Regions from separate parts of the Oceanicaulis sp. LC35 genome, predicted to be linked through region 2. Evidence: predicted binding sites of a transcription regulator. Region 2 holds the regulator's gene; each other region holds the start of a gene.

Region 1 (10,264 bases), 440 kb from region 2:
TGCTCGAATACCGAACATGAAAAGCCCCGCAAGACTGCAGTCCTTGCGGGGCTCCTGTGTGAAAACGGGTTGGATAGAGGGGGCTAACCCGCCTTCACCGTTGCGATCCAGGCGTTCACGCGCTCTTCCAGCATGGGAAGCGGCAGCGGCCCGGCGGTCAGAACCGCATCGTGGAAGCCGCCCCAGGTGAAGTCGTCGCCGAGCTCCTCCTGAGCGTGGAACAGAAGATCCTGGATGAACATCATGCCGGTCTTGTAGGACACCGCCTGACCCGGCCAGACGATGTAGCGCTCGACTTCAGGGGTGATGTCACCCTCGGTCATCGGAGTCGCTTCGAGCATGTAATCGATCGCTTGCTGGCGGGTCCACTGGTAATGGTGAATGCCGGTGTCGACGACCAGACGCGCCGCGCGGAAGACCTCATAGGACAGGCGGCCGAAGTCCGAGTACGGATCTTCGTAGAAGCCCATCTCCTTGCCCAGCCATTCGGTATAGAGCGCCCAGCCTTCGCCATAAGCGGAATTCCAGGCAAAACGCTGGAACATCGGCACATTTTCCAGTTCCTGGGTCAGGGCGATCTGGAAGTGGTGGCCCGGTGCGCCCTCGTGCAGCGACAGGCTTTCCAGAAGATAGGTCGGGTTGTCCGGCATGTGGGACAGGTTCACGTAGTAATAGCCCGGACGGGAGCCATCGAGCGCCGGCTGGTTATAGAACGCGCCGGTGGCGGTGGCTTCACGCCAGGGCTCGACCGCACGCACTTCCAGCGGCGCCTGGGGCAGGGAGTCAAAGTATTGCGGCGCGACGTCCATCACCCGGTCGATGACGGCGGTGGCGCGGTCGAGATACTCCTGACGGCCTTCAGGCGTGTTGGGCAGCTGGAACTGCTCGGCGGTGCGCATATAGGCGAAGAAGTCCTGGACCGAGCCTTCAAAGCCGACCTGGGCCATGATCTCGCGCATTTCGCCATGGATGCGCTCAACCTCGGCCAGACCGCGTTCGTGGATCTGCTCGGCGGTCATGTCCGGAATTGTGGTGAACTGGGCCAGGGAGGCGGCGTAGGCGGCCTCGCCATCGGGCAGTTTCCACACGCCGTCCCGGTCGTCAGAGATCGCTTCCATGCGGTCAAGCGCCGCCATGTAACGCTCCATCGCCGGAACGTAGACGTTCAGCAGCGCATCTTCGGCGCGCATGATCAGGTCGGTCTTGGCGTCATCATCAATGTCCAGCGCGTCGACCTTCGCCTTGAAGTCGGCGAACAGGGCGCTGTCCTCGGCGCCGTCCTCGAACGGCGCGCCGGTCAGCTGGGACTGGGCCGATGCGGTCAGGCGCGGATAGGCGAACAGCGGCAGGGTGACGCCGTTGGCGGCGCGCTCTTCCGCTTGCGCGGTCAGGGTGTCGATCACTTCACCGATGCCATTCAGACGCGACACATAGGCCTCGGCATGGGCTTCTGACTGCACCTGATGATTGTTGATCAGGAAGGTGGTCAGGTCCGAGACGGAATCCCCCATGGGCGAGAAGACATAGCGGCTGTCGCGCACGGCGAACTGGCGCGCGTCGTTCTCGGCGATCTGGATCGCGAAATCGTAGGAGACCCGGCCAGCCTCGGTCAGATCGTCACGATCAAATTCGCGCTGCATTTCCTCGACACGGCGCTGAGCGCGCTCGTAATTCTCGATCTGCGCAGCTTCAGAGCGGTCATCCCATTGGCCATAAGCCTCGGTGTCCGCAATCATGCCCAGATAGGTCTGGATTTCGGGCGAGCGAGCCACCTCGTCCATGAAGGCGTCCTGGAAGCCTTCATACAGGCGGTCGGTTTCGCTCTGCGCCGCCTCGGACTGGCTGGCGGTGCTGGTCATGCTGGCGGCGTTCACGGCCACATGCGCGCCATCATGGGCATGAGCGCCTGCGGCCAGAAGCGCGGCGGTTGCGGCGCTGCAAAGAAGCATCTTGATCATTCTGGTCTCCCCGTTGGCGGCCCCCGGACCGCTGATCGAGCGCGCATGCTGCACCTTTGCGGGCTGTGCGCCAATCTGAGCGAACATGACAAATACTTTAGCCGACGCCTTTTGCGACGCTCAGAGCGTTCCGACTTTGCGCTTTGAGCCAGAATCCGTGCATGCTGGTCAGATATCCGCTCGCGCATCAGAAGGAAGCGCATCATGACCGCTGGCGAAGTCCTTGATATCGGCGCAGAAGCCATCTGGGTCATGCTGGGCATGGCCGCCCCGGTCATGCTGATCGGGCTGGCGGTTGGCGTCTTGATCGCCCTGTTTCAGGCTCTGACGCAAGTGCAGGAAATGACGCTGGTCTTCGTGCCGAAGATCATCGTGATCTTTCTGGCGCTGCTGATCTTCCTGCCGATGATGGGCGCGCTTCTGAACGGCTTCATGCAAACCATCGCTGACCGAATCGTCGCAGGCTGACGGCCATGCTGGCCGGTTTCGACATTTCCCTGAGCCTGTTCGCCGCCGCCATGGTGTTCGCGCGGATGGGCGGCATTCTGATGCTGATGCCGGGTATTGGTGAAACTTCCATTCCGGTCCGCTTGCGTCTGGCGTTCGCCCTGGCGTTCTGCTTCGTGATCGGCCCGATTGTCGCGCCGTCCCTTCCGGCGCCGCCGGACACGCTGGCGGGACTGGGCGTGACGATTGGCCTTGAAACCCTCATCGGGGTGATGATCGGTGCCGCCTCGCGCATCCTTCTGACCGCGGGCGCCATCGCCGGTCAGATCATCGGCTACCAGACCGGCCTCGCCATGGCGCAGTCCTTTGACCCCGCGCAGGGGCAGGCCGGGGTGCTGCCCGCCCAGTTCCTGAACCTCATCTTTATCGTGATTGTTCTGGTCACGCCCCTGCACCAGGAGATGCTGCTGGCGGCGGCGGGCTCCTATGAGCTGATGCCGGCGGGCCAGCCGCCCCTGTGGGGGGATGCGGCCTTCTGGGCGCTGGAGCTGTTCATCGACGCCTTCACCATTGGCGTCCAGATCGCCAGCCCGCTGATCGTGTTCGGCCTAGTGTTCTATTTGGGGCTCGGGGTGCTGTCGCGCCTGATGCCCCAGGCGCAGATTTTCTTCATCGCCATGCCGCTCAACATCCTGATCGGCTTTTCCATCATGGCCATGTCGCTGGGCGCCATGGTGATGCTGTGGACGGACCGCTATGAGCGGTTCGCCTCGACGCTGAACTGAGGCGGGCGCGATGGCGGAAGGCGAAGACAAGTCAGAAAAGACAGAAGAGCCGACAGACCGCAAACTCCGGCAGGCGCGGGAAGAAGGCGATGTTCCAAAATCCCAGGAAGTATCGGGCTGGTTCACCCTGACAGCCGGGCTGGCCATGCTGGCCTTTCTGGCTCCGGGCATGGTGCGAAACCTTGCGGAGATGCTGTTGGTGTTCCTGGCCGAGCCGCATGAGCTGGCGGTGGATCCCTCCGGCGCCGTGACGCTCGCGGCGGCGACCGCCATGCGCCTTGTGCTGGTGGTGGGGCTCGCCTTCGCCACGCTGCTGGTGGCGGCGATCTTCGGCAATCTTGTCCAGACAGGGGTGATGTTCACGCCCAAGAAAATCGCGCCCAAGCTCGACAAGCTCGACCCGATCAAGGGTTTGACCCGCATGTTCGGGCCCGAGGGCTGGATGAACTTCTTCAAGGGCGTCGGCAAGATGACGATTGTCGGCCTCGCCATCGCCGCCGTGCTCTGGCCCCGGCGCAATGAACTGGCGGTGCTGCCGGGCGTGGCGCCGATCGGCATTCTGCAGGAGGTCTACTCCGCAGCCATCCAGCTGATGATCGCCGCGCTGATCGCCTACACGGCCATTGCGGTTCTCGATTTCCTGTTCCAGCGCAAGCAGTACATCGACCGTCACAAGATGAGCCGCAAGGAAATCCGTGACGAGATGAAGGACACCGAAGGCGATCCCATGATCCGCGCCAAGCTGCGTCAGATCCGGCAGGAGCGGGCGCAGCGCCGGATGATGGCGCGGGTGCCGGACGCCGCCGTGGTGATCACCAACCCGACCCACTATGCCGTGGCGCTGGAGTATGAGCAGGGGCGGACCCCTGCGCCCATCTGTGTGGCCAAGGGCACGGACGAGGTCGCCTTGCGCATCCGGGCGCTGGCCGAGGAACACAATATTCCGATCGTCGAGGATCCGCCTCTGGCGCGCGGCCTGTTCGCCAGCGTGGAGCTGGAAGAAGTCATCCCGCCCGAACATTTCAATGCGGTGGCCAAGGTTATCGGCTATGTTCTGATGCTGGCGGGCAAGGGGCCGAAATCCTGACCGCAGCGCTTTTTGGCGCGCGCCGGAAATTCAGGACCCTCACGCTGAAGTATGGTTAACTTTAACCTGTGATGCTGCGCGTTCGAATCGTGGACTCGCCTGCGCCAACCCCGGCCTGAACCCTTCGGAGCCTGTCATGTCAGACCTCCCGCTTTCCGCTCAACATGCGTCCCCCGCAGATGAGGCGACGCCCGCAGCTGCGCCTCGCAAGTCCGAGGACGCCGCGCAGGCGGAAAGCCCGCTGACCCGGCCTCTGACCCGGCTCATCTTCTGGACCGCCAGCCTGGGCGCCCTGATCGCTGCGGCGGTGGCGATCTTTGCGGGCGCGGGAGCGGGCTGGAATGGTGTGATCCTTCTGTCCGGCATCGCTTCGGTCGCGCTGCTGCTGATGTATGCGCTGGCGGCGGGCGAGACGGCGGGGCGGTCCCTGATCGATTCAGCCGATCGCAAACGCGCGACGGGCGGGCAGGCCGCCCATGCCATGGCGGTCTGGCCGGATCCTGTGCTGATCACCGACCCCCAGGGCCGCGTGGCCTGGGCCAATGCAGCCTATGTCAAACTGGCCGAGGCGCTGGCGGGCGCCGCGTCTGACGGCACGCCGGCTGTGCCCGAGCGCCTGTTCAGCGGATCGGGCGCCGGCGCGGTCTATCGCCTCAATCGCGCCGCCTCTGCGGGTGAACGCGCCCGTGAAGTGGTCGGGCGCATCCCGCTCGGGGGCGGGGAGAGCGTGGTCTATGCCGCAGATGTTTCCGTGCTCGACGATGGCGGCGTGCTCTGGCGGTTCTCGGAACTGCGCGACGATGGCCCGCTAGAGGCTGAAGAGACGCCGGACTGGGCCGATCATGCCCCGGCCGGCCTGTTCAGCGCCGACGCTGAAGGCCGCATTCTTGCGGCGAACGCGACTTTGCGTCATTGGCTGGGCGTTAGTGACGAGGCGGCCCTGAAGCTGCAGGACATCACCTCGGGCGACACCGCCGCTGCCTTTGCTCAATCGCGCGGGGCGGAGGGCGTGATGCGTCTGGATGCCCGTCTGAAGAACGCTGAGGGCGAAGAAACCCCGGTGGTGATCTGCGTCAGCTGGAATGATGACCGCCCCGCCAAGGCGCGCGCTGTGGTCTATGAGCAGTCCCTGACCGGCGCGCCCGCGGGGGTGGCGGCGCCGGCCGGCGTGCAGGAGACCTCTCCGGTGGGCACCGCATTGGCGGGCGGCTCCTTTGATGAAATGTTCGCGACGGCGCCCTTCGGCGTGGCGCGTCTGGATGATGCGGATCCTGCGGTTGCCGTGATCGAGGACGCCAACCCGGCGCTTCTGAAGCTGTCAGGCGGGGCCGCTGTACCCGGCGCGACGTTTGAATCCCTGTTCGAGATCGGCGGCGATGGCCGGATCGACAATGTGCTGGGCTCGGCGCTCGCCGGTCGCGGTGAACCCAGTGAAGTGCGCCTGAAGGCGGGCGAGGACGGCGAGCGCGCGGTGCAGGTCTTCCTGTCGCCCTCCCGCGACGGCAAGCGCGTTGCCTATGTGGTTGATATTTCCTCCTGGAAAGCGCTGGAGCAGCAGGTCGCCCAGGCGGGCAAGATGCAGGCCGTCGGTCAGCTCGCCAGCGGTGTGGCGCACGACTTTAACAACATGCTCACTGCGATCCGCCTCAATGTCGGCGAGCTGCTGAACCGTCACCCGGTGGGTGATCCGTCCTATCAGGACCTGCAGCAGATCAACTCCACCGTCACCCGTCAGGCGGGGCTGGTGCGCAAGCTGTTGGCGTTCTCGCGCAAGCAGACCTTCCGCAATACCGTCTTTGATATTTCCGACGTCCTGTCTGATTGCTCGATCATGCTGGGCCAGATTCTGGAAGAGACGGTGCGTCTGGACATCAAGCATGGCCGTGATTTGCCGCTGGTCCGGGCCGACCGCAACCAGATCGACAATATCCTCGTCAATCTCGCGACCAATGCGCGGGACGCCATGAAGTCCCAGGGCGGCGGCGTTCTGACCATCACCACCGAGGCGGTGAGCGCCGAGGATGTGGCCCGTGCAGGGGCGCCGAACCCGAAAGACGGCGACTGGGCGGCGATCCATGTGTCCGATACGGGCACCGGCATGGACGAGGCGACCCTGAAGAAGATTTTCGAGCCCTTCTTCACCACCAAGGAGGCCGGGCAGGGCACCGGGCTTGGCCTCGCCACCGTTTATGGCGTGGTCAAGCAATCAGGCGGTTTCCTGTTTGTGGATTCCGAAGTCGGCAAGGGCACGACCTTCCATATCTATCTGCCCGGCCATGTGCCGAGCGAGGAAGAGCAGACCGAGCTGGCGCGCGAGGAAGCGGCCAAGACCGCCGAGCCTGTTCCGTCTGATCTGGCGGGCAAGGGGCGCATCCTGTTCGTCGAGGACGAGGACGCGGTGCGCGCCATCGCCGCCAAGACGCTGGTGCGTCGCGGCTATGATGTCGTGGAAGCCTGTGACGGCGAGGAAGCGCTGGAAATTCTGGAAGAAGAGCCCGAGAGCTTCGACCTTCTGATTTCCGATGTGGTGATGCCGGGGCTTGATGGGCCGGGGCTTCTGAAGGCCGGGCGTCATCTGCTGGGCAATGCGCGAATCGTCTTCATCTCCGGCTATGCCAAGGAAGAATTCTCCGACACGCTGTCAGACGATCTCGAGATTTCCTTCCTGCCCAAGCCGTTCGATATCCAGCAACTCGCCGAGCGTGTGAAGGAAGAGCTGGCGGCGCGACAACGCGCCTAAAGCCCTGATCGCGCTGGGGCGCCTGCCGCTGTTCTCATGCGGAATATGTTCCTGTTGCGTTCCTGGAACAAAATAAGTACGGTTGGCTTCATTGCCCGACTCGGTCGGGCGTGAAATAAGGAGGGCCGACCTGATGGCACAGTCAAATCTGCGCGTGGTGAAAGACGGCGACATGGATAAACAAAAAGCGCTTGAAGCGGCCCTGACTCAAATCGATCGCGCCTTTGGCAAAGGCTCGGTGATGAAGCTGGGCGCCAAGCCGGACCAGGACATTCAGGCGATTTCCACCGGCTCTCTGGGCCTGGATATCGCGCTGGGCGTGGGCGGCCTGCCCAAGGGCCGGATCGTGGAAATCTACGGCCCGGAAAGCTCGGGCAAGACGACGCTCGCCCTGCACACCGTGGCGGAATGTCAGAAGGCGGGCGGCACCGCAGCCTTTGTGGACGCCGAGCACGCGCTTGACCCGGTCTATGCCCGCAAGCTCGGGGTGGATGTGGGCGAGCTGCTGGTCTCCCAGCCGGATGCCGGCGAGCAGGCGCTCGAAATTGCCGATACGCTGGTGCGTTCGGGAGCAATTGACGTGCTGGTGATCGACTCCGTGGCGGCTTTGACCCCGCGCGCCGAGCTCGAGGGCGATATGGGCGATTCCCTGCCCGGTCTTCAGGCCCGCCTGATGAGCCAGGCGCTGCGCAAGCTGACCGCCTCGATCTCCAAGTCCAAATGCCTGGTGATCTTCATCAACCAGATCCGCATGAAGATCGGCGTGATGTTCGGCTCGCCCGAAACCACGACCGGCGGTAATGCGCTGAAATTCTACTCCTCTGTGCGTCTGGACATCCGCCGCATCGGCGCGATCAAGAACCGCGATGAGGTGATCGGCAACCAGACCCGCGTCAAAGTGGTCAAGAACAAGGTGGCCCCGCCCTTCCGCGAGGTCGAGTTCGACATCCTGTACGGCGAAGGCATTTCCAAGACCGGCGAGCTGCTGGATCTGGGGGTGAAGGGCAATATCATCGAGAAGTCGGGTTCCTGGTATTCCCACGACTCCGAACGCATCGGTCAGGGCCGCGAGAACGCGCGTCAGTTCCTGCTCGACAATCCCGAGATTGCAGACCGGATCGAGGCGCAGGTGCGCAAGAATGCGGGCCTCATCGCGGATGAGCTGCTGGTGGGTCCGGGTGAGGATGATGATCTGGACGACGAAGCCACCGGCTAGGGCTGCGTTTAAACTGCCGCATCACCCCTGATTTCGGTGATGAATCTACAACGGGCGCTTGGCTTGACCGGGCGCCCGTTCGTATATGGGGGAGAACCGATATCCAAAGGCCGCCGCTTGAGCAGGCGGCCTTCCTCTCAAACGCCGCGCGCCAGCGCCCGGAGTGCCCCATGACCGCCTTGCGCGATATCCGAAGCCAGTTCCTCGATTTCTTCGCCAAAGAAGGCCATGAGATCGTCCAGTCCGCGCCTCTGGTGCCGCAGGATGATCCCACCTTGCTGTTCGTGAATGCGGGCATGGTGCCGTTCAAGAACGTGTTCACCGGGGCTGAGCGTCGCGATTATGTGCGCGCCACCAGCTCGCAGAAATGCGTGCGCGCCGGCGGCAAGCACAACGACCTGGATAATGTGGGCTATACGGCCCGCCACCACACCTTCTTTGAAATGCTGGGGAATTTCTCTTTCGGCGACTATTTCAAGGACAACGCCATCGAGTTCGCCTGGAAGATGGTGACCCAGGAGTTTGGCCTGCCCAAGGACAAGCTGCTGGTGACGGTCTATTCCGAGGATGAGGAAGCCGCGGGCCTGTGGCGCAAGATTGCGGGCCTGTCTGATGACCGTATCATCCGTATCTCCACCTCGGACAATTTCTGGTCCATGGGCGATACCGGCCCGTGCGGTCCGTGCTCTGAAATCTTCTTTGATCACGGTGAGAACATCTGGGGCGGCCCTCCGGGCTCACCCGAAGAAGATGGCGACCGCTTCATCGAGATCTGGAACCTCGTCTTCATGCAGTTCGAGCAGCAGGCGGGCGGTGAGCGCATCAACCTGCCCAAGCCCTCGATCGACACGGGCATGGGCCTTGAGCGCATCGCGGCCGTGCTGCAGGGCGTTCACAACAACTATGATGTCGACCTGTTCAAGACGCTGATCAACGCCTCTGAAGACGCGCTGAAGGTGAAGGCCGAGGGCGATGCGCTGGCGAGCCACCGGGTGATCGCCGACCATTTGCGCTCCACCTCCTTCCTGATTGCGGACGGCGTGACGCCGTCCAATGAAGGCCGGGGCTATGTGCTGCGCCGGATCATGCGCCGCGCCATGCGCCACGCGCACCTTCTGGGCGCTAATGAGCCGGTCCTCTTCGGTCTGGCGAAAACCCTGTCTGACGAGATGGGCGAAGCCTTCCCCGAACTGCCGCGCGCCCTGCCGGTGATCGAGGAGACCCTGCGCGGCGAGGAAGAGCGGTTCCAGCGCACGCTGGGCCGCGGTCTGACCCTGCTTGATGAAGCCACCGCCAACCTCAAGGAAGGCGATGCGCTGCCGGGCGAGACCGCGTTCAAGCTTTATGACACCTATGGCTTCCCGCTGGACCTGACTGAGGATGCGCTTCGCACCCGTGGGCTGAGCGTGGATCATGCCGGGTTTGACGCGGCCATGGAGCGCCAGCGCGCCGATGCCCGCGCCAGCTGGACCGGGTCCGGCCAGGCGGCGCCGGATGCGCTCTGGTTCGAAGTCCGCGACCGTCTCGGCGCAACCGATTTCACGGGCTATCAAAATCATGACGGCCAATCGGAGCTGACCGCCATCATCGCCGATGGCGCCGAGCAGTCCGCGCTGTCGTCCGGGCAGGGCGCGGAGCTGATCTTCAAATCCACCCCCTTCTATGCCGAAGGCGGCGGTCAGATCGGTGATGCGGGCGCCATCACTTTCGACAATGGCGCGACCTTCACGGTCACCGACGTGCAGAAACGCGCAGGCTCGATCTACGCCCATATCGGCGTTCTGGAAGGCGGTTCGATCAAGGTTGGCGATACGGCCGCTCTGAACGTGGATGCCGAGCGCCGCACGAAAGTGCGCGCCAACCACTCCGCCACGCACCTGTTGCACGCCGCCCTGCGCGATGTGCTCGGCCCGCACGTCACCCAGAAAGGCTCCTATGTGGGGCCGGACCGTTTGCGGTTTGACTTCTCCCACGCCAAGGCGCTGACCGAGGCGGAGACCCGGGCCATCGAGGCGCAGGTCAATGCGGTGA
Region 2 (10,264 bases):
TGGCTGATCCCGTCGCTTTTCTGAACCGGGTGAAGACCTATCGCGTGGATCGCGGCCTGTCCCGTCAGGAACTCGCGACCCGGGTACAGGTGCATCCGCAAACCATTGGCGCTATCGAGCGGGGGCAGTTCAATCCCACGATCGAGGTGGCGCTCCGGCTCTCTGAAGCCCTTGGCGTCGGGCTTGATGCCTTGTTCACAAGGCGCGAATTCGGTCCGCTTTAAAGCTAAGGTGCAGATAAAAGAAAACCGGCGAAGCTTTTGCTTCGCCGGTCTTATTGGGTTCGAGGGAAAGCGCCTAGCGCTTGTCGATCCCCACGAAGTCGCGTTGCGTCGCGCCGGTGAAGGCCTGACGCGGACGACCGATTTTCTGGCTCGGATCCTCGATCATTTCCGACCATTGCGCGATCCAGCCGACGGTGCGGGCCAGGGCGAACAGCACGGTGAACATCTCGGTCGGGAAGCCCATCGCCTTCAGGGTGATGCCCGAATAGAAGTCGATGTTCGGATAGAGCTTCTTCTCGACGAAGTAAGGATCTTCCAGCGCGATCTTTTCCAGCTCCATGGCCACGGCCAGCAGCGGGTCATTGCGCACGCCCAGCTCGTCGAGCACGGCATGGCAGGTCTCACGCATCACTTTGGCGCGCGGGTCATAGTTCTTGTACACGCGGTGACCAAAGCCCATCAGACGGAAGGGATCGTTCTTGTCTTTGGCTTTCGCGACGTATTCGGGGATGTTGTCCACCGAACCGATCTCGTTGAGCATGTTGAGGGCGGCTTCGTTCGCGCCGCCGTGCGCCGGGCCCCACAGCGAGGCGATGCCGGCTGCGATACAGGCGAACGGGTTGGCGCCCGAAGAGCCCGCCAGACGCACGGTCGAGGTCGAGGCGTTCTGTTCGTGGTCGGCGTGCAGGGTAAAGATCTTGTCCATTGCGCGGGCGAGGGTCGGGGACACCTCGTATTTCTCGGCCGGGACAGCAAAGCACATCTGCAGGAAGTTCGACGCATAGTCGAGATCGTTCTGCGGAGCCACGAAGGGCTGACCGATGTGGTATTTATAGGCGCGCGCCGCGATGGTCGGCATCTTGGCGATCATGCGGTGAGACGCGATCAGGCGAGCCTGCGGGTCATTGACGTCGGTGGAGTCGTGATAGAAAGCCGACAGAGCGCCAACCGTGCCGACCATGATGGCCATCGGGTGCGCGTCACGGCGGAAACCGCGGAAGAACTGGTCGAACTGGTCGTGCAGCATGGTGTGACGACGGATCGTCCAATCAAACTCTTCGAGTTCCTTGGCGTTCGGAAGCTCACCGTTTTGCAGCAGGTAAGCGACTTCAATGAAGCTGGCGTTGTCGGCCAGCTGGTCGATCGGATAGCCGCGATACAGAAGCGTGCCTTCGTCGCCATCAATATAGGTGATCTGGCTTTCGCAAGACGCGGTGGAGGTGAAGCCGGGGTCAAAGGTGAAAACGCCCGCATTCTTGTACAGCGCGCGAATGTCGATCACGTCCGGACCGATAGAGCCGCCATATACAGGCAGGTCATAGGTCTCGCCGTTAATCGACAGCTGCGCGGAACCTTTCGGTTGAATCTTGTTTTCCATATCTCCAACCCCTTTTGTGTGGGTCATGATGGACGCGGCCTGAATAGGGGCGCGACCTAGTCCATCACGTCATTGAGCCGATCCAGAACTTCATCACGTCCCAGAACCGCCAGTACAAAACTCATGTCCGGCGCTGGCGCGCCGCCGGTGAGAGCCGCCCGAAGCGGTTGACCCACCTTGCCGAAGCCAACCTCTTCAGCCTCTGCGAAAGCGTTAAGCACATCGCCCAAAGCTGCTTCAGTCCAGTCCGGCGTATCCCTTAGCACGTCCGCAAGACGTGACAGACGCGCCTTGGCGTCATCATTGATCGCCTTGGCGGTTTTGCCCGTCAGTTCGATCGGGCGCGGACGAATAAGGAAATAGGATTGATCCTCCAGCTCTGCGAGGGTCGCTGCGCGTTCTTTCAGCACTTTCATCGCTGAAGAAACCCAGACTTTCGCCTGATCATCAAGACGCAGATCGTCGCGGCCTTGCAGGCGGTCCCAGAGCAGATCCGTCAGACGCGCATCCTCTGCGCGTTTCATATGCCAGGCGTTGACGCTCGACATCTTGTCAAAATCGAGCCGCGCCGGCGCCTTGCCCAGACCCTTGAGGTCAAAGGCGGCGGCCATGTCAGCATCGGTGAAATATTCCTGATCGCCCTTGGACCAGCCCAGGCGCAGCAGATAATTGCGCAGCCCTTCAGGCAGATAGCCCATATCGCGATAAGCTTCGACGCCCAGAGCGCCGTGACGCTTGGAGAGCTTCTTGCCGTCCGGACCATGGATCAGCGGGATATGGGCGAAGACCGGAATCTCCCAGCCCATCGCCTGATAGATCTGGGTCTGACGACCGGCATTGGTCAGGTGATCATCGCCGCGGATGATGTGGGTGACGCCCATATCATGGTCATCGACCACTACAGCGAGATTATAGGTCGGGTTGCCGTCGCCGCGCAGAAGCACGAGATCGTCAAATTCCTTGGCGCCCCAACGAACCTGACCCTGAACCGTATCCTCGATGACAGTGTCAGTATCCGCCGCACGGAAGCGCACCACGAAGGGGGCGTCCGCCGGCGCTTCTGAAGCATCACGATCGCGCCAGGGCGAGCGCAGGGCGCGACCTTCGGCGAAAGCCTGCTCGCGCAGCGCTTCGGTTTCTTCCGGCGTGCAATAGCAGCGGAAGGCCGCGCCTTTTTCGATCAGCGCGTCCACGACTTCACGGTGACGGTCTGCGCGGGCGAACTGTGACACGGCTTCGCCATCCCATTTCAGGCCCAGCCAGCTCAGTCCATCCAGAATCGCCTGCACGGTTTCATCGGTGGAACGCGCACGATCCGTATCCTCGATGCGAAGCTTGAATTCGCCGCCATTCGCCTGAGCGAACAGGGCGTTGAACAGCGCCGTACGCGCGCCGCCGATATGCAGATAGCCGGTCGGTGAGGGCGCGAAACGCGTGATGATTTTCATGGTGTCTTGCAATTGCGAATTCATGCTGCAGTGCGAAGGGAGGTGCTCTTTAGCACGCCAAAGCGTCTCCGTCATAGCCTCCGCCTGATGTTCACGCCATGATGAAGGTGTGAAATCGCTAAAGTTTCCACCTGTGGGGGAAATCCCAGACTTGCGCCGAGCCGTGACGGCTGGGCTGGGCGGCGCGTTGGCGCTCACAGTTCCAGACCCCAACCGCCTGATCCTGTGGGCGCCGGTGGCGCTGGCTGTCGGCGCAGCAGCCTATTTCTCATGGCCGTCAGAGCCGGGCTTGGCGCCGGTGCTGTTCGGGGCGGGACTGAGCTTTGTCGCGGGCATTGTCTGGTGGTTCAGACGGAACGTCCTCACACTTTATGCGCTCGTGCTTGTGAACTGCCTGACACTTGGCTTCGTTCTGTCTCGGGAGCGGGCTCATTCGCTGGGCGCGCCAGAACTTGGGGCCTTTCAGTCTGAACGCAGTGCAGAGGTCACGGGCTGGATTGAGCGGGTGGAGCGGCTTGAGGGGCGGGCGCGTCTTGTCATCCGGGTGCATGCGCTCGAGAATGCCGATACGCCGCCCTATCGGGTTCGTATCCGTGCGGGGCTCGCAGCGTTCGAGCCAGGCGATGCGATCCGCGTGCGGGCTCGCTTGTCGCCGCCATCCGCCCCGGTTGCCGCTGGTGGCTATGACCCGGCGCGTGCCGCCTGGTTCGATCAGATCGCTCTGACGGGCTACGCCATCTCGGACATGGAGCGCACCGAGATTGATACACGGGCGCCGCTCAGCCTGTCCCTGGCGGGCTTTCGCTGGCGTTTGTCTGAGCGGTTGCAATCTCAAACCGGGACGCGGACCGGAGCTGTCGCCGCCGCCTTGCTGACCGGGGAACGCGCCCGCGTCAGCACCGAGGACGCCGAGGCGTTACGTCTGTCAGGGCTTGGGCACATTCTGGCGATATCCGGCCTTCACATGGCGCTTTTTGCGGGCGGGGCGTACTGGCTGATCCGTCTGGTGTTTGCGATGTGGGAGCCTTGGGCGCGCGCGCATGACCCGCGCAAGCCGGCTGCTCTAGGCGCACTGATCGCCGCCAGCCTCTATTTGATCATCTCCGGGGCGGCGGTTTCCACCCAGCGGGCCTACATCATGGCCTTCGTCGTTCTGGTGGGCGTGTTGTTTGACCGTCAGGCTTTTTCCATGCGCTCACTGGCGCTGGCGGCGATCCTGATCCTGCTCATTGCGCCTGAAAGCGTCATTGAGCCCGGTTTCCAGATGAGCTTCTCCGCTGTTGCGGCCCTGATCGCCAGCTTTGACGCCTATAAGCGTTGGCGACCTGAATCCGGTCTGTCGTCATCCGTGTTTGGAAAGCTCAAGGATGCGCTGGCCGGGCTCAGCGCCACCTCGCTCATTGCCGGGGCGGCGACGGGGGCGTTCGCGATCTTTCATTTCCAGCGCATGGCCGCCTATGGCCTTATCGCCAACCTCCTCGCTATGCCGCTTTTTACGTTCTGGGTCATGCCGGCGGGCGGCGCGGCGCTCATCTTCTCTGTCGTGGGGATGGAGCGGCCCTTTCTGTGGATTATGGACCAGGGGCTGCGCCGGGTTCTGGATGTGGCGTACTGGGCGTCCACCATGGAGGGCGCTGTTGTGGGGGCGAATGCGGCGGACCCGGCGCTGGTGGCGCTCTACGGACTGGGCTTTGCGTGTCTGGTGATCGGGCTGGGATGGATGCGGGTGACCGGGGGGCTGCTGATCATGGCGGCGATGACGCTGTTCATGGTCCAGACCCCGCCCCAGATGATGATCACCGATGGCGGGGTGGTGCTGGCTCGCTTTGAGGGCGCGGAGGGCTACACGGTTACAGATCGCCGTCGCGGACGGTTCGATGCCCGGGTCTTTCTGCAGCGGGCCGGCGTCAGCGACAGCCCGGATCGCGCCGCCCTGAGCTGTGACAGTCTGGGCTGCACGGGGCGAACTTCAGACGGTTTGTTGCTGGCCGTGACAGCCTCCGCCGAAGCGCTGGAAGATGATTGCCATGAGGCGGACCTCATCGTTTTTGACGGGGAGGTTTCCGCCTGGCGCAAACGTCGTTGCGCGGCGCTGATTCTCGATACTGTCGCTCGGGAAGAGCTGGGCGGACTGGAGTTCTGGGTCCATGACGGGCAGGTCATCCGCATGCGCAGCGCGCAAGCGGCGCGCCGCAATCGCTTGTGGGGCGGCGCTTCCGGTTCCTGAGCGGACTAGAGCGCTTTCAGGCCGCGTTGCTGCATGCGCCAGAGCAGGGCGTCGATCCGGTCCTGACCGAAGAAGGGCTCGCCCTGAAAGACCATTAGGGGCACGCCCCAATGGCCGGCGGCGTCCTGATTGGCTTCGTTCTCGATGATTTGACTATCAATACGGTCTGATTGGGCATCTGATTGCGTGTTCAGCGTGTCCGGATCGAGCCCGGCGGCGCGGGCCGCGTCATCCAGTGCGCCATCCTCGGTCCAGGGCGTGTCATGTCCTGCAGCGCTTCCGCCCCAGATGCGGCGGCTGGCGTGGGCGATATAGGCCAGGCCGTCGCCGTCCTCGCAGGCCAGAACGCCCAGCTGGTTGAGATAGGCGATCCGCGGCTGTTCCGGGGCGATCTTGAGCGTATGGATGTCCTGTACGATCGGGTCAGGCGAGGGGGCGGAAATGGGCAAGCCCAGTCGTTCCGCCTCGCGCGCTACATCCACGATTACATAATGGATCCAGCGTGGATCCCGCTCTTCAAAGAATTCAGGGCTTCGAACCGCCAGCGGGCGCACGATGCGCACATTCACATTGAAGGCGTAGTGCTGACGCAGCTCTAAAAATCGCTGGGCGGCGATATAGCTGTAGGGGCTGCGGAAAGACCAGTAGAGGTCAAAGCTGAGCGGGGTGGCGTCGGTCATGAGCTGGCGTCCTCAGAAGGGTGCGCCAGACTACTGCCCCGAAAGCAGATCGCCTAGTGATAGCGACGGATAAGTCCCACAAGGCGACCCTGAACCTTCACCTCGTTCGGGCCGAAAATCCGGGTCTCATAGGCCGGGTTCGCCGCTTCAAGGGCGATGGAGCCGCCTTTCTTGCGCAGCTTTTTCAGCGTGGCTTCCTCGTCATGAACAAGCGCCACGACGATGTCGCCGGTATTGGCCGTGTCGCCGCGCTTGATGATCACAAGGTCGCCATCAAGGATGCCGGCCTCAATCATGGAGTCGCCGTGGACTTCGAGGGCGAAGTGTTCGCCGCCTGAAATCATGTCCGCCGGGACGGGCAGGCGGTCGGTTTCGTGCTGGATCGCCTCGATCGGCACACCGGCGGCGATCCGGCCAAGGACCGGCACTTCCACGCCATGGGTGCGCTCATCAGAGGTGGCGGAGCCGAAATCGGCGCTGACGACATTGGTCTTGGCAGGCGTGGACTGGGCGCTCGCGCCGCCAGAGGGCAGCTTGAGCACTTCCAGAGCGCGGGCGCGGTGGGCGAGGCGGCGGATGAAGCCGCGCTCTTCCAGAGCCGAGACCAGACGGTGAACGCCGGATTTGGAAGCGAGATTGAGCGCCTCTTTCATTTCGTCAAAGGAAGGCGACACGCCGTCTTCGGACAGACGTTTGTTGATGTAGAGCAAAAGCTCGTGCTGCTTTTTGGTCAGCATGATCGCCTCTTGGAACAAAATAGAAACTCTATAAGGGTGTTCTATGCATGTTCCGTCTTAACGTCAAGTGAAGGCCCGGTGTTATGCCCGACCAATCAGGGCGCGCGTCGCCGCTGTCACATCGTCCTGGCGCATCAGGCTTTCACCCACCAGCAACGCCTTGGCCCCAGCCTGTTGCAAACGCACGGCGTCGTCACGGGTGAAAATGCCGCTTTCGGCCACCAGAACACGGTCTTCACCCACCATAGGGGCAAGGGTTTCAAAGGTTTCAAGGCTCGTCTCAAACGTGCGCAGATTGCGATTGTTCACACCAACGAGCGGGCTGGGCAGGGCGAGGGCGCGCTTCATTTCCTCTGCGTCATGCACTTCGACCAAGGCATCCATGCCCCATTTGAAGGCTTCTTCGATCAGGGCGGCGGCGAGGGAATCATCCACGCTCGCCAGAATCACCAGAATACAGTCCGCGCCGAGCGCGCGTGATTCGGCGACTTGCCAGGGATCATAGAGAAAATCCTTGCGCAGGACGGGCAGGTCCACTGCAGCGCGTGCGGCGACCAGATAGTCGTCATGGCCCTGAAAACTGGGCTCATCGGTCAGAACGGACAGGCAGCTCGCGCCGCCGTCTTCATAGGCTTTGGCGAGGATGGGCGGATTGAAGTCCGCGCGGATCAGGCCCTTGGAGGGGCTGGCTTTCTTTACTTCGGCAATCAGGCCCAGACCGTTCGCGGCGGCATCGCGCTCCAATGCCGCCTTGAAACCGCGAACAGGGCTCGCATCCTGCGCCCGCTCGCACACCGCCTCATAGGATAGGCGGGCTTTGCGCTCGGCGACGTCAGCGCGCTTATAGGCTTCGATACGGGTCAGAACATCGCTCATTGCGGTCTCGTCAAATTGGTTCAGGCGTTGCTGGCGCGAACAAGGGCGTCGAGCGCCGCTTGCGCGCGGCCCTCATCAAGGGCGCTGGCGGCAAGCGCTGCACCCGATTTCAGATCATCAGAGAGACCGGCGAGTTTGAGCGCCGCAGCGGCGTTAAACAGCACGATATCGCGATAGGGGCCTGTGGCGCCTTTCAGAAGATCGCGGATCGCCTCGGCGTTCTCTTCAGGTTCTCCGCCCTTGAGATCGTCGAGACCTGCGCGGGGCAGACCGGCGTCTTCGGGCGTGATCTGGTATTCGCGGATCGTTCCATCAGGGAAGAGCTCGGCCACATGGCTGACGCCCGTGGTGGTGATTTCATCCAGCCCGTCTTCGCCATGCACAATCATCGCCGCTTCAGCGCCAAGACCCCGCAGGGCCTCGGCCATGGGAAGGAGCCATTTGCGATCAAACACGCCCAGAAGCTGACGCTTCGCGCCAGCCGGGTTTGAGAGCGGCCCCAGAAGATTGAAGATGGTCCGCACGCCCAGAATTTTTCGTGCCGGTCCCACATGGCGCACGGCGCCGTGATGGGCTTGTGCGAAGAGAAAACCCACGCGCGCTTGGGACAGAGCCGCTTCCACCTGAGTCGGTGAGGCGAAGAGGTTCACGCCGAGGCTTTCAAGCACTTCGGCGGATCCTGACTTGGAGGAGGCGGCCTTGTTGCCATGTTTTGCGACGACAGCGCCTGCGCCTGCAGCGACCAGAGCCGCAGCGGTGGAGATATTCCAGGTGCCGCGGGCATCCCCGCCGGTCCCGCATGTGTCTATGGCAGTGGCGGGGGCGGCAACAGGCGTCATCCGGGCGCGCATGGCCTTGGCGCCGATCATCAGCGCTTGCGGGCTTTCGCCCAGCGCGGTGAGGGCCAGCAGAAAGCCGCCAACCTCGACCGGGTCCGCCTGGCCATCCATAAGGGCGTCAAACGCCGCCTCAAGGGCGGCGGCATCCGGCTCCTGACCCTGCGCCAGGGCCTGAATGGCGGGGCGCATGCGGCTCATGCAGCTTGTTCCACAGTCATCCCTGCGAGGCGCAGGAAATTGCCGATAAGCGCATGACCATGCTCGGAGGCAATGGATTCGGGGTGGAACTGCACGCCGTGAATGGGGCGGGTCTTGTGCATCAGACCCATGATCTCACCGTCGGCGGTATGGGCGTTAGCGACCAGGTCAGTGCCGTCCGGCAGATCGACCGCGAGAGAGTGATAGCGTGTGGCGTTATAGGGCGAGGGCAGGCCCTCGAATACGCCGGTCCCGTCATGCTCGATAGGACTGGTTTTGCCATGCATGATGGCTTTGGCCTGAACCACCTTGCCGCCGAACACCTGACCAATGGACTGAAAGCCCAGACAGACGCCAAAGATCGGCAGATCGTGGGGCGCGGTTTCGATCAGCTCAAGACAGATGCCGGCCCGGTCCGGATCGCACGGGCCCGGACTGATCAGAATGCCCTTGGGGTCCAGCGCCAGCGCGTCGGCGGCGCTCATGGCGTCATTGCGGATGACGCGCGTCGGGGCCCCCAGCTCCTGGACGTAATGGACCAGGTTGAAGGTGAAGCTGTCATAATTGTCGATGATCAACAGCATGGGCGGCTCGCAGCATCTGTGAAAATGAGCTGTGGAACTTAAGCAAGCCCGTGCGCGCCGCCAACCGCGACTCGCTGTAAATACGCTTTGATGATGCGAACTGCTTCATATGCGCCGCACCTGGGCTCGGCTCTGGCCGCCGGTTTCATGCTGGTTGCGGCGCTTGCCTATAATCTTGGCGCCCAGTCTGTGGAGCCTGACCAGACGGAAACCTTGGCGAGCACGGGCCAGGCTGATGCAACAGCCTTCTGGCCCGGCGTGATCCGCGTTGAAGCCTCGAACCGGATTGAAGCTGACGTGTATGTGCGCGGTGAAGAACCGGTTCCGGTAGAGGTTTCTGCGTCTTCACCGGCGCCGTCGCCGTCGCTTGCTGCCGCCCGCCAACGCCCGCAACTGGCGGTGATCATCGATGATGTGGGGCTGGATGTGGCGGCGGCTGACCGTTTGCTGGCGATGGATGTTCCGCTGACCCTGTCGATCCTGCCCTATGCCGAGGCTGCGCCCGTGATCGCCCGTCGGGCGTCAGAGGCAGGCAGCGAAGTGTTTCTCCATCTGCCCATGGAGCCCGTCGGTGTGGAAGACCCCGGTCCTTACGCCCTGACCGAATTTCAGAGCGCCGGGGAAATGTCCTCGCGCATCCGCTGGGCGTTCTCGCGGGTTCCCGGCGCGACCGGGTTCAACAATCATATGGGCAGTCGTCTGACCTCGGACCGGCGCGCCATGGATGCGGTGTTTGCTGCAGCAGACTTGCCATCTTCCCTGATTTTCGTGGATTCCCTGACCCATCCACGGTCTCAGGCGGCGCGCTCAGCCCGGGCGGCGGGGCTGAATGCGCTGACTCGGGATGTCTTTCTGGATCATGCGCCGGATGAGGCTTCGGTCAGCGCCCAGCTGAATACGGCGCTGGCCCTGGCGCTGCAAAACGGTCAGGCGATCGCCATCGGTCACCCCCGACCACAGACCCTGGCTGTCCTGTCGGACCTGTCACGACGCGCCGAAGCGGTGGGGGTCGAGATCGTAACGGTTAGCGCGCTGGGCGCGTCGCCATCTGTCGAAATCGAGAGCTAGACGAA
Region 3 (10,264 bases), 310 kb from region 2:
CGCTGGGGCAAGACGCTGGGCGTATTGGTGGCGAGCTTCGCTTTCGCCTTCTTGCACCTTCACGTTTTCATCTCCGGGCTGATATATGGCGTCCTCGCGCTCAGCGGCATCGGCCTCACGGGGCTCGTCTTCGCCCTCACGGCCCTGTGGCGGCGTTCGATGATCGAGGCCGCCGCCGCCCATGGCGCCTTTAACGCCGTCGCGGTCATCGCGCCGACCTTCGCGCTGATGGCGTCAGACCCCGAGCAGACCATCCACACCGCCGTGGCCGAGGTGTTCAGCTCCGCCACAGGACTTGCGGGCGCCGAGAACGTCACCCTCGGCCCGGAAACCTACGCCCAGCTCATCGCCATGGGCGGGCTGAGCGCGATCATGCTGATCGGTCTGATCCTGCGCGGGCGGAAATCTCAATAGGCCTTGTTTTCCCTCAAATGGCGAATAGTCTTGCGTAAATCGCGACGCAGGGGGGAATCGTGGCGCAATCCTTTTATGAACCTGAGCGGTTTTCCGTGCACTCGGCGGTGGTCCGGTGGTTTCGCTGTTTCAAGCACCGCCCTGTCGCCAGCTGGACCCAGCTGGCCTGTGACTGGGTATTGCTCGGGACGCTTGCGACTGGCTTCGGGCTGCTCGTCATTGCGCCCTTGATGGAACAGCTTGAGACAGATGCCGAGCAGACCCAGAATCTCGGGTTGTTCCTGACCGGTTATCTGGGATTTGCAATTCTCTTCATGGTCTACATCTGGGTGGTGGATGCGGCGTGGAACCGCCTGCTGACCGGTCGCCCGATGAAACGCGCAATTCCCTACCGGATCGGCGCTGATGAGTGGCGTAGCCTTGTCGTGTATGGGGTGAGCAGCGCCATCATCATGGGCGTGAGCATGGGAATTTATATGGTTTTGGCCATCGCCATGCTGGTCGTCATGCTGGCTGTTAACGGGGTAGCGGCGCTCGGCGCTACAGCTGGTGATCCGAGTTCCGCGCAGTTCTGGGTGGTGCAGCTGCTTCCGTTCGTCATCCTGCTCTTCATGATGCTCGTCACAAACTATATCGGCCTGCGCCTGAACACAGGCGCACCGCTGGCTATCAAGCGACAACAGCTTGATGTGTTGGGGGGCTGGGACGCGACGAAACCCTTCGCCGGACGTCTCCTCGTCGCTGGAGCCGGTATTATCATTCTCGGCTATGTGCTTATTCTTGCAGTACAACTCGGGGCTGTCTCCGCCGTGATGATCGTTGCGCCAGAAACCAGCGCCGACACGCTCCCCATAGCCGATGGCCTTGCCATGATGGGTGTCATCGGCTTTGCCATGCTGGCCTATTACCTGATGTTCCAGATGGTGCGCGGCGTGGTCGCCGAAGCGGCCATGGTGGCCACAGCCGGGGATGCAGCCTCACAGACGGAAGCTACCCCGCCAGCTTCGCCTGACGCGCCTGCCCCCACTCCGCAGGGGTGAGAGCGGCTATCGGCGTGACAGTAAGACGGCGAGAAGGGCGACGTCCCAAATCACGCTGCGAGAAGATTCCCCAAATCGGAGAATGTGTTGGATTTCTTCCCCTGGCTTGGCATAACGGCGCCAAGCCATGACCGGGGGGAATCATGACAGATCAGGCCTTCTCCATTCGATCCGCCTTGAAGCGGGGCGTTCAGACGGTGCGGCGCGCGCCGGGCCGGGCGAGTGTCCTGTTCGGGCTGGATGCGCTGGGCGTCCTGCTGGTGCTCACGCCCTATCTGATGGTGATGGCGGGGCGACTGTCCCAACTTCCTGCAGCGGGCGGCGCCTCTGTTGGCGCGGGCGCTCTGCTGGCCTTCGGGCTGGCGTTCTTCGGCGTTCCGCTGGTGTATCTCGCCAGTGAGGCCGCCTGGTATCGCTTCCTGACGGGGCAGCCCGCCAAGCCGGGGCTTCCCTGGCGTCTTGGGGCGGATGAGGGGCGGCTGGCGCTGACCTATCTCGTCATCGGTCTGGCTCAGTTCGGCGTCACGCTGATGGGCGCCGTCGCCTTGTTCCTTTTGCTTCTTGTAATCGGCATCCCCTTTCAGCTTTTTGTGATGGTTGCCGGGGAGTTGGCCGGACGCGCGCTCGTGATCGCGGTAATGCTTGTCGGCTCACTGACTATCGTTGGAACAGCCCTGACCTATGCCAGCCGCCTGTCCACAGGCTTGCCCCTCGCCATTGTCACAGGTCACTTCCCGCAACTATCAGCCTGGAGACACACTCATCCCTTCGCGGAGCGTTTCGTGCTCGGCTATCTGGGCGCGGTGTTCGCGCTGGGGCTTATGGGCCTGATCGTGAATGCGCTGGCCCTGGCGCCGCTGGGGCTGGGGCTTCAGGCCATGCAACAGGGGCAAACGGTCAATCTGACCGCAGCCCTGATCATCGCCATGATCGGCCAGCTGATCTTTGCTGCGCTTTTCCAGCTGGTGATCCGCGGCTATCTGGCGGAGGCCGCTTTGACCTCCGCCCCGGCGGAGGGCGCGCTTACCCCGCCAGCTTCGCCTGACGCGCCTTGTCCCGCTCCAGAAGCGGTTTGAGATAGCGTCCGGTCCAGCTCGCCTCCACCTCGGCCACGTCCTCGGGCGTGCCGCAGGCGACGATCTCGCCGCCGCCTGAGCCGCCTTCAGGGCCCAGATCCAGCAGCCAGTCGGCGGTCTTGATGACATCGAGATTGTGCTCGATGACGATGACGGTATTGCCCTGATCCACGAGCTCATGCAGCACTTCGAGCAGCTTGCGCACATCCTCGAAATGAAGCCCGGTGGTGGGCTCGTCGAGGATGTAGAGCGTCTTGCCGGTCGAGCGCTTGGCGAGTTCCTTGGATAGCTTCACCCGCTGGGCTTCACCGCCCGAGAGCTGGGTGGCGGGCTGGCCCACCTTCACATAGCTCAGCCCCACCTGCTTGAGCGTCTCCATCTTGTCGCGCACCGACGGCACCGCCTTGAAGAATTCGGCGGCCTCCTCGACGGTCATGTCCAGCACATCGGCGATGGACTTGCCCTTGAAGGTCACTTCCAGCGTTTCGCGATTAAAGCGTTTGCCGTGACACACATCGCACTCGACATAGACATCGGGCAGGAAGTGCATCTCGATCTTCACCACGCCATCGCCCTGGCACGCCTCGCAACGCCCGCCTTTGACGTTGAAGGAGAAGCGGCCCGGCTTGTAGCCGCGCGTCTGGGCTTCGGGCAGGGAGGCGAACCATTCGCGGATCGGCGTGAAGGCGCCGGTATAGGTGGCCGGGTTGGATCGCGGCGTGCGCCCGATCGGGCTCTGGTCGATATCAATGATCTTGTCGACCTGATCGAGCCCCTCCACCGTATCGTGGGGCAGGGGCACCTGGGAGGCGTTGTTGAGCCGCCGCGCCGCCGCCTTGTAGAGCGTCTCGATGGTCAGGGTGGATTTGCCCCCGCCTGACACGCCCGTCACACAGGTCAGAACGCCCAGCGGATAGGCTGCGTCGATGTTCTGCAGATTGTTGCCGGTCGCGCCCTTCACGGTCACGGCGCGGTTCAGATCCACCGGGCGGCGCTGTTCGGGAACCGGCACCATGCGCTTGCCGGACATGTACTGCCCGGTCAGCGAATTGGGATTGGCGGCGATTTCCGCCGGCGTGCCCGCTGCGATCACTTCACCGCCATGCACGCCCGCAGCCGGACCCAGATCGACGACATAGTCCGCTGTCTCGATGGCTTCTTCATCGTGTTCCACGACCAGCACGGTATTACCGAGATCGCGCAGGCCGCGCAGGGAATCGAGCAGGCGGGTATTGTCGCGCTGGTGCAGGCCGATGGAGGGCTCATCCAGCACATAGAGCACGCCCGTCAGGCCCGAGCCGATCTGGCTGGCGAGACGGATGCGCTGGCTTTCCCCGCCCGACAGCGTGCCCGAGGCGCGGCTGAGCGTGAGATAATCGAGCCCCACATCGACGAGGAATTTCAGACGGTCGCGGATCTCTTTCAGGATGCGGCGCGCGATTTCCTGCTCCTTGGGCGACAGCGTCTCCTCGATGGAGGCGAACCAGTCGCGCGCATCCTTGATGGATTTCTCGCCCGCTTCGGAAATGTCGTGTCTGGCGATCTTTACCGCCAAAGCTTCAGGCTTCAGGCGCTTGCCGTGGCAGACATCGCAGGGCTGGCTCGATTGAAAGCGCGCCAGATCCTCACGCACCCAGGTGGAATCGGTTTCCCGCCAGCGGCGCTGCAGGTTCGGCATCACCCCTTCAAACGCCTTGGAGGTGGTGAACTGGCGCAGCCCGTCCTCATAGGTGAACTTGATCTTGTCCTTCGTGCCCTGGAGCACCGTCTTGCGGAAGGCTTTGTCGAGATCGCGCCAGGGCGTGTACATGCTGGCGCCGTAATGGTCCGCGAGGGCCTGCAAGGTCTGCTGGTAGAGCTTGGAGGTGGCGCGGCTCCAGGGCGCAATTGCGCCGTCATAGAGCGACTTGTCCCGGTCAGGCACCACCAGATCCTCGTCAAACTCAAGGCTCTGGCCCAGACCGTCACAGGACGGGCAGGCGCCGAACGGGTTGTTGAACGAGAACAGGCGCGGCTCGATCTCTTCAATCGTGAAGCCGCTGACCGGGCAGGCGAATTTCTCCGAGAACACGATCCGTTCGCCGGTCTTGTGCTCGCCATGATCAGACGCGAACTCGGCCATGGCGATGCCGTCCGCCAGCCGCAGGGCGGTCTCAAGGCTGTCAGCGAGGCGCTGTTCCAGCCCGTCCTTGGTGACCACCCGGTCCACCACGACATCGATATCGTGCTTGAATTTCTTGTCGAGCTCGGGCGCCTCTTCGAGCGCGTAGAACTCGCCATCCACCTTCACGCGCTGAAAGCCCTGCTTCAGAAGCTCGGCGAACTCCTTGCGGTATTCGCCCTTCCGGCCCCGCACGATGGGCGCCAAGAGATACAATCGCGCGCCTTCACCGAGCGCCGTGACACGATCCACCATCTGGGAGACGGTCTGGGCCGAGATCGGCTCGCCCGTCGCAGGCGAATAGGGCACGCCGACCCGCGCCCACAGAAGACGCATATAGTCATAGATCTCGGTGACGGTGCCTACGGTCGAGCGCGGGTTCTTGGAGGTCGTCTTCTGCTCGATCGAGATGGCGGGAGACAGCCCTTCGATGGAATCCACATCGGGCTTGCTCATCAGCTCCAGGAACTGGCGCGCATAGGCCGACAGGCTCTCCACATAGCGGCGCTGGCCCTCGGCGTAGATGGTGTCGAAGGCGAGCGAGGACTTGCCTGATCCCGACAGGCCCGTGAACACGATCAGCTCGTCGCGCGGCAGATCGACCGACACGCCTTTGAGATTGTGCTCGCGCGCGCCGCGCACGGAAATGGTTTTGAGCTTGTCAGACATGGATGACGCAAAGTCCTTCACTGGCGGGCTGCCGGGCGGCGTATCGGGCGTTACTTAGGCCTCAAGGTCTCCGCTATCCACCGTTCAGGCGCCGACAGCGGCGCCCGGTGATGGACTCAGAGGCCCGGATGGGCTTCGTTAACGTCCGACTCGCGCCTCAATTGACGCGCGGAACGGAATGTGAACAAATACCACGCGAAAGACAAGCGGGAGACGCGGCATGGCGGGCAGTGTGAACAAGGTGATCCTGGTGGGCAATCTGGGTGCGGACCCCGAAGTGCGTCGCCTGAACAATGGCGACCCGGTGGTCAATCTGCGCATCGCCACTTCGGAAAACTGGCGCGACAAGTCCACGGGCGAACGCCGCGAGAAGACCGAATGGCATAACGTCGTGATCTTCAACGACAACCTCGCCAAGGTCGCCGAGAACTATCTCAAGAAGGGCTCGAAGGTGTATGTCGAGGGTCAGCTTCAGACCCGCAAATGGCAGGACCGCGACGGCAATGACAAATACACCACCGAAGTGGTGCTGCAGCGCTTCCGCGGCGAGCTGACCATGCTCGATGGCCGCGGCGAAGGCGGCGGCGGCGACCGCATGGGCGGCGGCTATAACAATAACCAGATGGATGATCGCTCCGGCGGCGGCTATGGCGGCGGTCAGGGCGGTGGCGGCCAGCGCAACAACGCCCCGCGCGAGGACTTCACCTCCGACACGCTGGACGACGACATCCCGTTCTAGGGTTTGTTCCATCGATGATATGAAAAGCCCGGCGCATCGCGCCGGGCTTTTTCGTGCCTTGCGGACGTTTAATCCCGATTGCCTCGAATTAAGTTGTTCTGTCTTGAGCAGTTTCTAGCCTGCCTTTCAGAACAGGGAGGCAGGCATGCTGAATATGATCATGGCTCTGGCGCTTGTGAGCGTTCAGGCTGAAACGCAAGTGCCTGAGGGCTATCCGGGCTGGGTCTATGAGGACAGCCGAACGATCCAGACCGTGGATGAGCGCGATCTTCATTTCTATCTCGACCATCCTGATGACGGTGAGCGCGTACCGCTCCTCTTGCTGGTGGATGGCTCAAGCTGTGTGGGCCAGCTGCGCCCTAATATGCGCTATGACTACCGTCCTGGTCCGGAGCGCCCGGCTCGCTATGCCCGGCTGATGGTGGAGAAGCCGGGCGTGGCGCCGGAGGCTTCCTACGGCTCGGAGTGCACTGAGGGCTTCCTGCGCCATTACACCATCGACAATCGTGTGCTCGACCATCTGCGCGTGCTGCAGCACCTGCGCGCCACTGCAGACTGGTGGAATGGCGAGCTTCTGGTCTGGGGCTGGTCGGACGGCGGCGATATCGCGAGCCAGCTGGTCGCCTATTACCCGCAAGTGACCCGCGCCGTGCTGGGCGCCATGGGCGGCGGCTATACCATGGCCGAGCATTTCGAGGATTTCTGGGCCTGCCCGGAGGAGCGCGTTTCAGGCGAGGAGCGTGAGGCCTGCATCGCCGATCTGCGCGCGCAGTTTGAACGGATGGAGGACAACCCCACCTGGCGCGAGACCTGGTCTGGCCATGACAATAGCTGGGCGGTCTGGCCCACACGCCTCAATTCGCGACTGGTGCACCTTCTTGAGGACAATACGATGCCGATCCTGATCGTGCATGGCGAGAAGGACCGCAACGGCACGCCGGTTGAGAGCGCGCGGGCTCTGGTGGACGCGCTGGACGCGTCAGGAAACACCGCGTTCGAGTATTGGGAAATTCCGTGCATGGGGCATGGCTGGGGCAACTTGCCCGAGGCGCAAGGGAATGCGCTGGAAGAGGGCATGCTGGACTGGTTGCTCGGGCAGGAGATCGCGGCGGATGGACCGCCGCGCCTTGGCCAGCCTGAAGGCGCGGACTGTCCGGCGTCTGACTAGGGCGTGAACCAGTCGAGCTTGGCGGTGGTCTGATTGCCGCTGGGCTGGGCGGCGCCGGCGATGGTAGCGATGACATTGCGCACCGTCACGGCGCCCAGACCATGACGCGGTGTGGGCATGCGGCCCATGTCCGACCAGCTGTCTGATTGCGGATCATAGCGCCAGACCTGCGCGTAGACGCCGCCGCCGGAATTGTCGAACCACTCACCGCCAAACACATAGAGCGCGCCTTCAACGCTGGCGCAGGCGAGCCCGCCCGCGCCGCGCGGCCCGGCTTCGGGCTGGGGCAGGGGCGCACGCACCTCCCAGCTATCGCTTTGCGGGTCATAGGCTTCGTGAGCGGGCGTATTGCCGCCAGATACCGTGCGTCCGCCCACCACATGCAGGCGCCCGTTCAGTTCGGCGCCGGCGGCGGAATTGCGCGCGGTCGGCGCCGGAGCGGCGGTCGTCCAGACCTGAGCGGCGGGGTCGAGCACGATATGGGCGTTCGTGTCGGCATGATCGCCCCAAGCCTTGTTGCTGAGGCCGGCCGGGCGACGCCCGGTGACCACGTGCAAACGGCCATTGATTGCGACAGCGACCGTTTCGGCATAGGGCTGGGGCATGGCGGGGCCATTGCGCCAGCGATTGCGGTCGGGATCGAAAACGCGCACGCCCTCGCTCATCGCCCAGAGGCCGCCGGTCTGGGCGGTGAAGCCGCCGACGGCGTACACAAGGCCCTCAAGTCCAACCAGATTGGGGTGATGCAGCGGGACGGGCAGGCGCGGACGCTCCCGCCAGCTCACAGCGTCCGGCGCCAGCGAGAAGACGCGGTCGGAGACGCCGATGCGACCTCCGCCCACATCCGGGCTGAGCCCGCCCGCCACATAGATCACATCGTCCAGCACGGCGGGGTAGATCTCCTGGACCCGCATCGGCAGGTCCGGCCCGTCGCGCCAGAGCGCTTCGGGGCTTTCCTGCGCCATCCCGCGTCCAGCCAGGGTCAGCGCCAGCGCGCCAGCGCCGATCCCGGTAAAGGTCTCCCGCCGCGACAGCATTTAGCGCGACGCCTCGATCACGCCGCACACATGGCGGGCGCCGGCGCCGCCAATGGGTTGGGTGGAATGATCGTCTTCATTGTCGTGGATCACCAGCGCGGAGCCGTCTTCATCCAGAAGCGCCGGGGCGTCGTATTCGCCGTGCAGGCTGACGCGGTCGGTGAAGACCTGAGCGCGCAGGGCGCCGTCCTCGTGCACATAGATGTTGGGCAGGTCGGCATTGTCCGGGCCGTCCGCGTTCAGAAGACCGTGGTCGTGGCCTGACGGATTGATGTGGCCGCCGGAGCTGGTGAAGTCGTCATTCGAGCAATCGCCAAGCATGTGCAGGTGCACGCCATGCCAGCCGGGGGCGGACTCATTCTGGGTGTCGAGCTGAATGGTGATCAGCACGCCGGACGGGCCTTGCTGGAAGCGGGCATGACCGATCTCGTTGCGTTCACGATCGATCAGCGTGGCGTAGGCTTCGTTGGGCTGATGGCTTTCGGTGCCGTGATGGTCAGCCGCAAAGGCCGGGACGCTGAAGGCTGCGGCGCCCAGGGCGGCTGCGCAGGTCAGGGTGCGAAGGGGGCGTTTCATGGGGACGTCTCCTGTAAAGCTATACCTTCAACGTAGTCGACATCGATGCGGATGCGAGCCCGTCTGCGTCAATTCAGGGCTGAAATTCCAGAATATCCGGTCTTAAACGTAAAACCGCATTGAAACCGTGGACACAGCCGCGTGCCGCGTTTGCCGCCCGTTCCCGGCCTTGCTAGACATATCCTCTAACCGTGCGCAGGTGATTCACGGCGGTTTCCGCCTGTCTGCGCCCGACCAACGTCTCTTTTCGCGCGCCGCATCCTAAGGGGTGAGGGGCGCGCGCCAGCCAGGACGAAACGACTTTGAGCGATTTGCCCCCTGAAACGCCCATGGATGAAGACCTTCCCGCCGCGCCCGGCGGACCGATGGTCGCCATCGAAGACGAGATGAAGCGCAGCTATCTCGATTACGCCATGAGCGTGATCGTGAGCCGCGCCATTCCCGATGCGCGCGACGGCCTGAAGCCGGTGCACCGTCGCATCCTGTGGGCCATGCATGAGGGTGGCTACAGCAAGGACAAGGCGTACAAGAAGTCTGCAAACGTCGTCGGCGACGTGATGGGCCGCTATCACCCGCACGGCGATAGCGCGATCTATGACGCCCTGGCGCGTATGGCGCAGCCCTTCTCCATGGGCCTGCCCCTGATGGACGGCCAGGGCAATTTCGGCTCCATGGACGGCGATCCGCCCGCCGCCATGCGTTACACCGAGATCCGCATGGATCACCCGGCGGAAGCGCTGCTGGCCGATATCGACAAGGACACGGTCGAGTTCCGCGATAACTATGACGGCTCCAAGCAAGAGCCGGTGGTGCTGCCCGCGCGCTATCCGAACCTTCTGGTCAACGGCGCCGGGGGCATTGCGGTGGGTATGGCCACCAATATCCCGCCTCATAACCTCAACGAGGTGGTGGACGCCACCGTGGCGCTCCTGGATCAGCCCGACATCACCGACACCGAGCTTCTGGAGTTCGTGCCGGCGCCGGACTTCCCGACAGGCGGCGAGATCATTGGCCGCTCGGGCGCGCGCAAGGCGCTGCTGGAAGGCCGTGGCTCGGTCATCCTGCGCGCCAAGACCTCGATCGAGGATATCCGTCAGGGCCGCGAAGCCATCATCGTTCACGAGATTCCCTATCAGGTGAACAAGGCCACGATGGTCGAGAAGATCGCCGAGCTGGTGCGCGACAAGCGCGTCGAGGGCATTTCCGATCTGCGCGATGAATCCGACCGCTCCGGCGTGCGCGTGGTGATCGAGCTGAAGAAGGACGCCAACGCCGAGGTGATCCTGAACCAGCTTTATCGCTGGAGCCCGCTGCAGACCTCGTTCGGCGTCAACATGCTGGCGCTGATCGGCGGTCGTCCGCAACAGGCGGGCCTGCGCGTCTT

What was found. The regulator LexA, encoded in region 2, represses DNA repair genes until DNA is damaged. The targets are predictions, from matches to a motif close to ATGTTCCNCTTGTGTTCC.
Region 1: a site for LexA is predicted at 7,063-7,080, ahead of recA (recombinase RecA). Genes of this name have one in related genera too.
Region 3: a site for LexA is predicted at 5,531-5,548, ahead of uvrA (excinuclease ABC subunit UvrA). Genes of this name have one in related genera too.

The regions. Positions count from the first base shown of each region.
Region 1 is NZ_CP170485.1:958,046-968,309, forward strand. Features, by position in the region: gene ACFELO_RS04485 (DUF885 domain-containing protein) at 84-1,958, opposite strand; gene fliQ (flagellar biosynthesis protein FliQ) at 2,163-2,426, shown strand; gene fliR (flagellar biosynthetic protein FliR) at 2,432-3,190, shown strand; gene flhB (flagellar biosynthesis protein FlhB) at 3,201-4,277, shown strand; gene ACFELO_RS04505 (ATP-binding protein) at 4,414-7,017, shown strand; gene recA (recombinase RecA) at 7,151-8,233, shown strand; gene alaS (alanine--tRNA ligase) at 8,404-10,264, shown strand, end outside.
Region 2 is NZ_CP170485.1:1,398,579-1,408,842, forward strand. Features, by position in the region: gene ACFELO_RS06595 (hypothetical protein) at 1-7, shown strand, start outside; gene ACFELO_RS06600 (helix-turn-helix transcriptional regulator) at 1-224, shown strand, start outside; gene gltA (citrate synthase) at 298-1,602, opposite strand; gene gltX (glutamate--tRNA ligase) at 1,659-3,074, opposite strand; gene ACFELO_RS06615 (ComEC/Rec2 family competence protein) at 3,202-5,277, shown strand; gene ACFELO_RS06620 (2-hydroxychromene-2-carboxylate isomerase) at 5,283-5,957, opposite strand; gene lexA (transcriptional repressor LexA) at 6,011-6,694, opposite strand; gene trpC (indole-3-glycerol phosphate synthase TrpC) at 6,776-7,570, opposite strand; gene trpD (anthranilate phosphoribosyltransferase) at 7,591-8,607, opposite strand; gene ACFELO_RS06640 (anthranilate synthase component II) at 8,604-9,191, opposite strand; gene ACFELO_RS06645 (divergent polysaccharide deacetylase family protein) at 9,282-10,259, shown strand; gene trpE (anthranilate synthase component I) at 10,256-10,264, opposite strand, start outside.
Region 3 is NZ_CP170485.1:1,089,440-1,099,703, forward strand. Features, by position in the region: gene ACFELO_RS05135 (lysostaphin resistance A-like protein) at 1-414, shown strand, start outside; gene ACFELO_RS05140 (hypothetical protein) at 474-1,454, shown strand; gene ACFELO_RS05145 (hypothetical protein) at 1,598-2,530, shown strand; gene uvrA (excinuclease ABC subunit UvrA) at 2,478-5,360, opposite strand; gene ssb (single-stranded DNA-binding protein) at 5,581-6,099, shown strand; gene ACFELO_RS05160 (alpha/beta hydrolase family protein) at 6,245-7,267, shown strand; gene ACFELO_RS05165 (Kelch repeat-containing protein) at 7,264-8,304, opposite strand; gene ACFELO_RS05170 (superoxide dismutase family protein) at 8,305-8,880, opposite strand; gene gyrA (DNA gyrase subunit A) at 9,210-10,264, shown strand, end outside.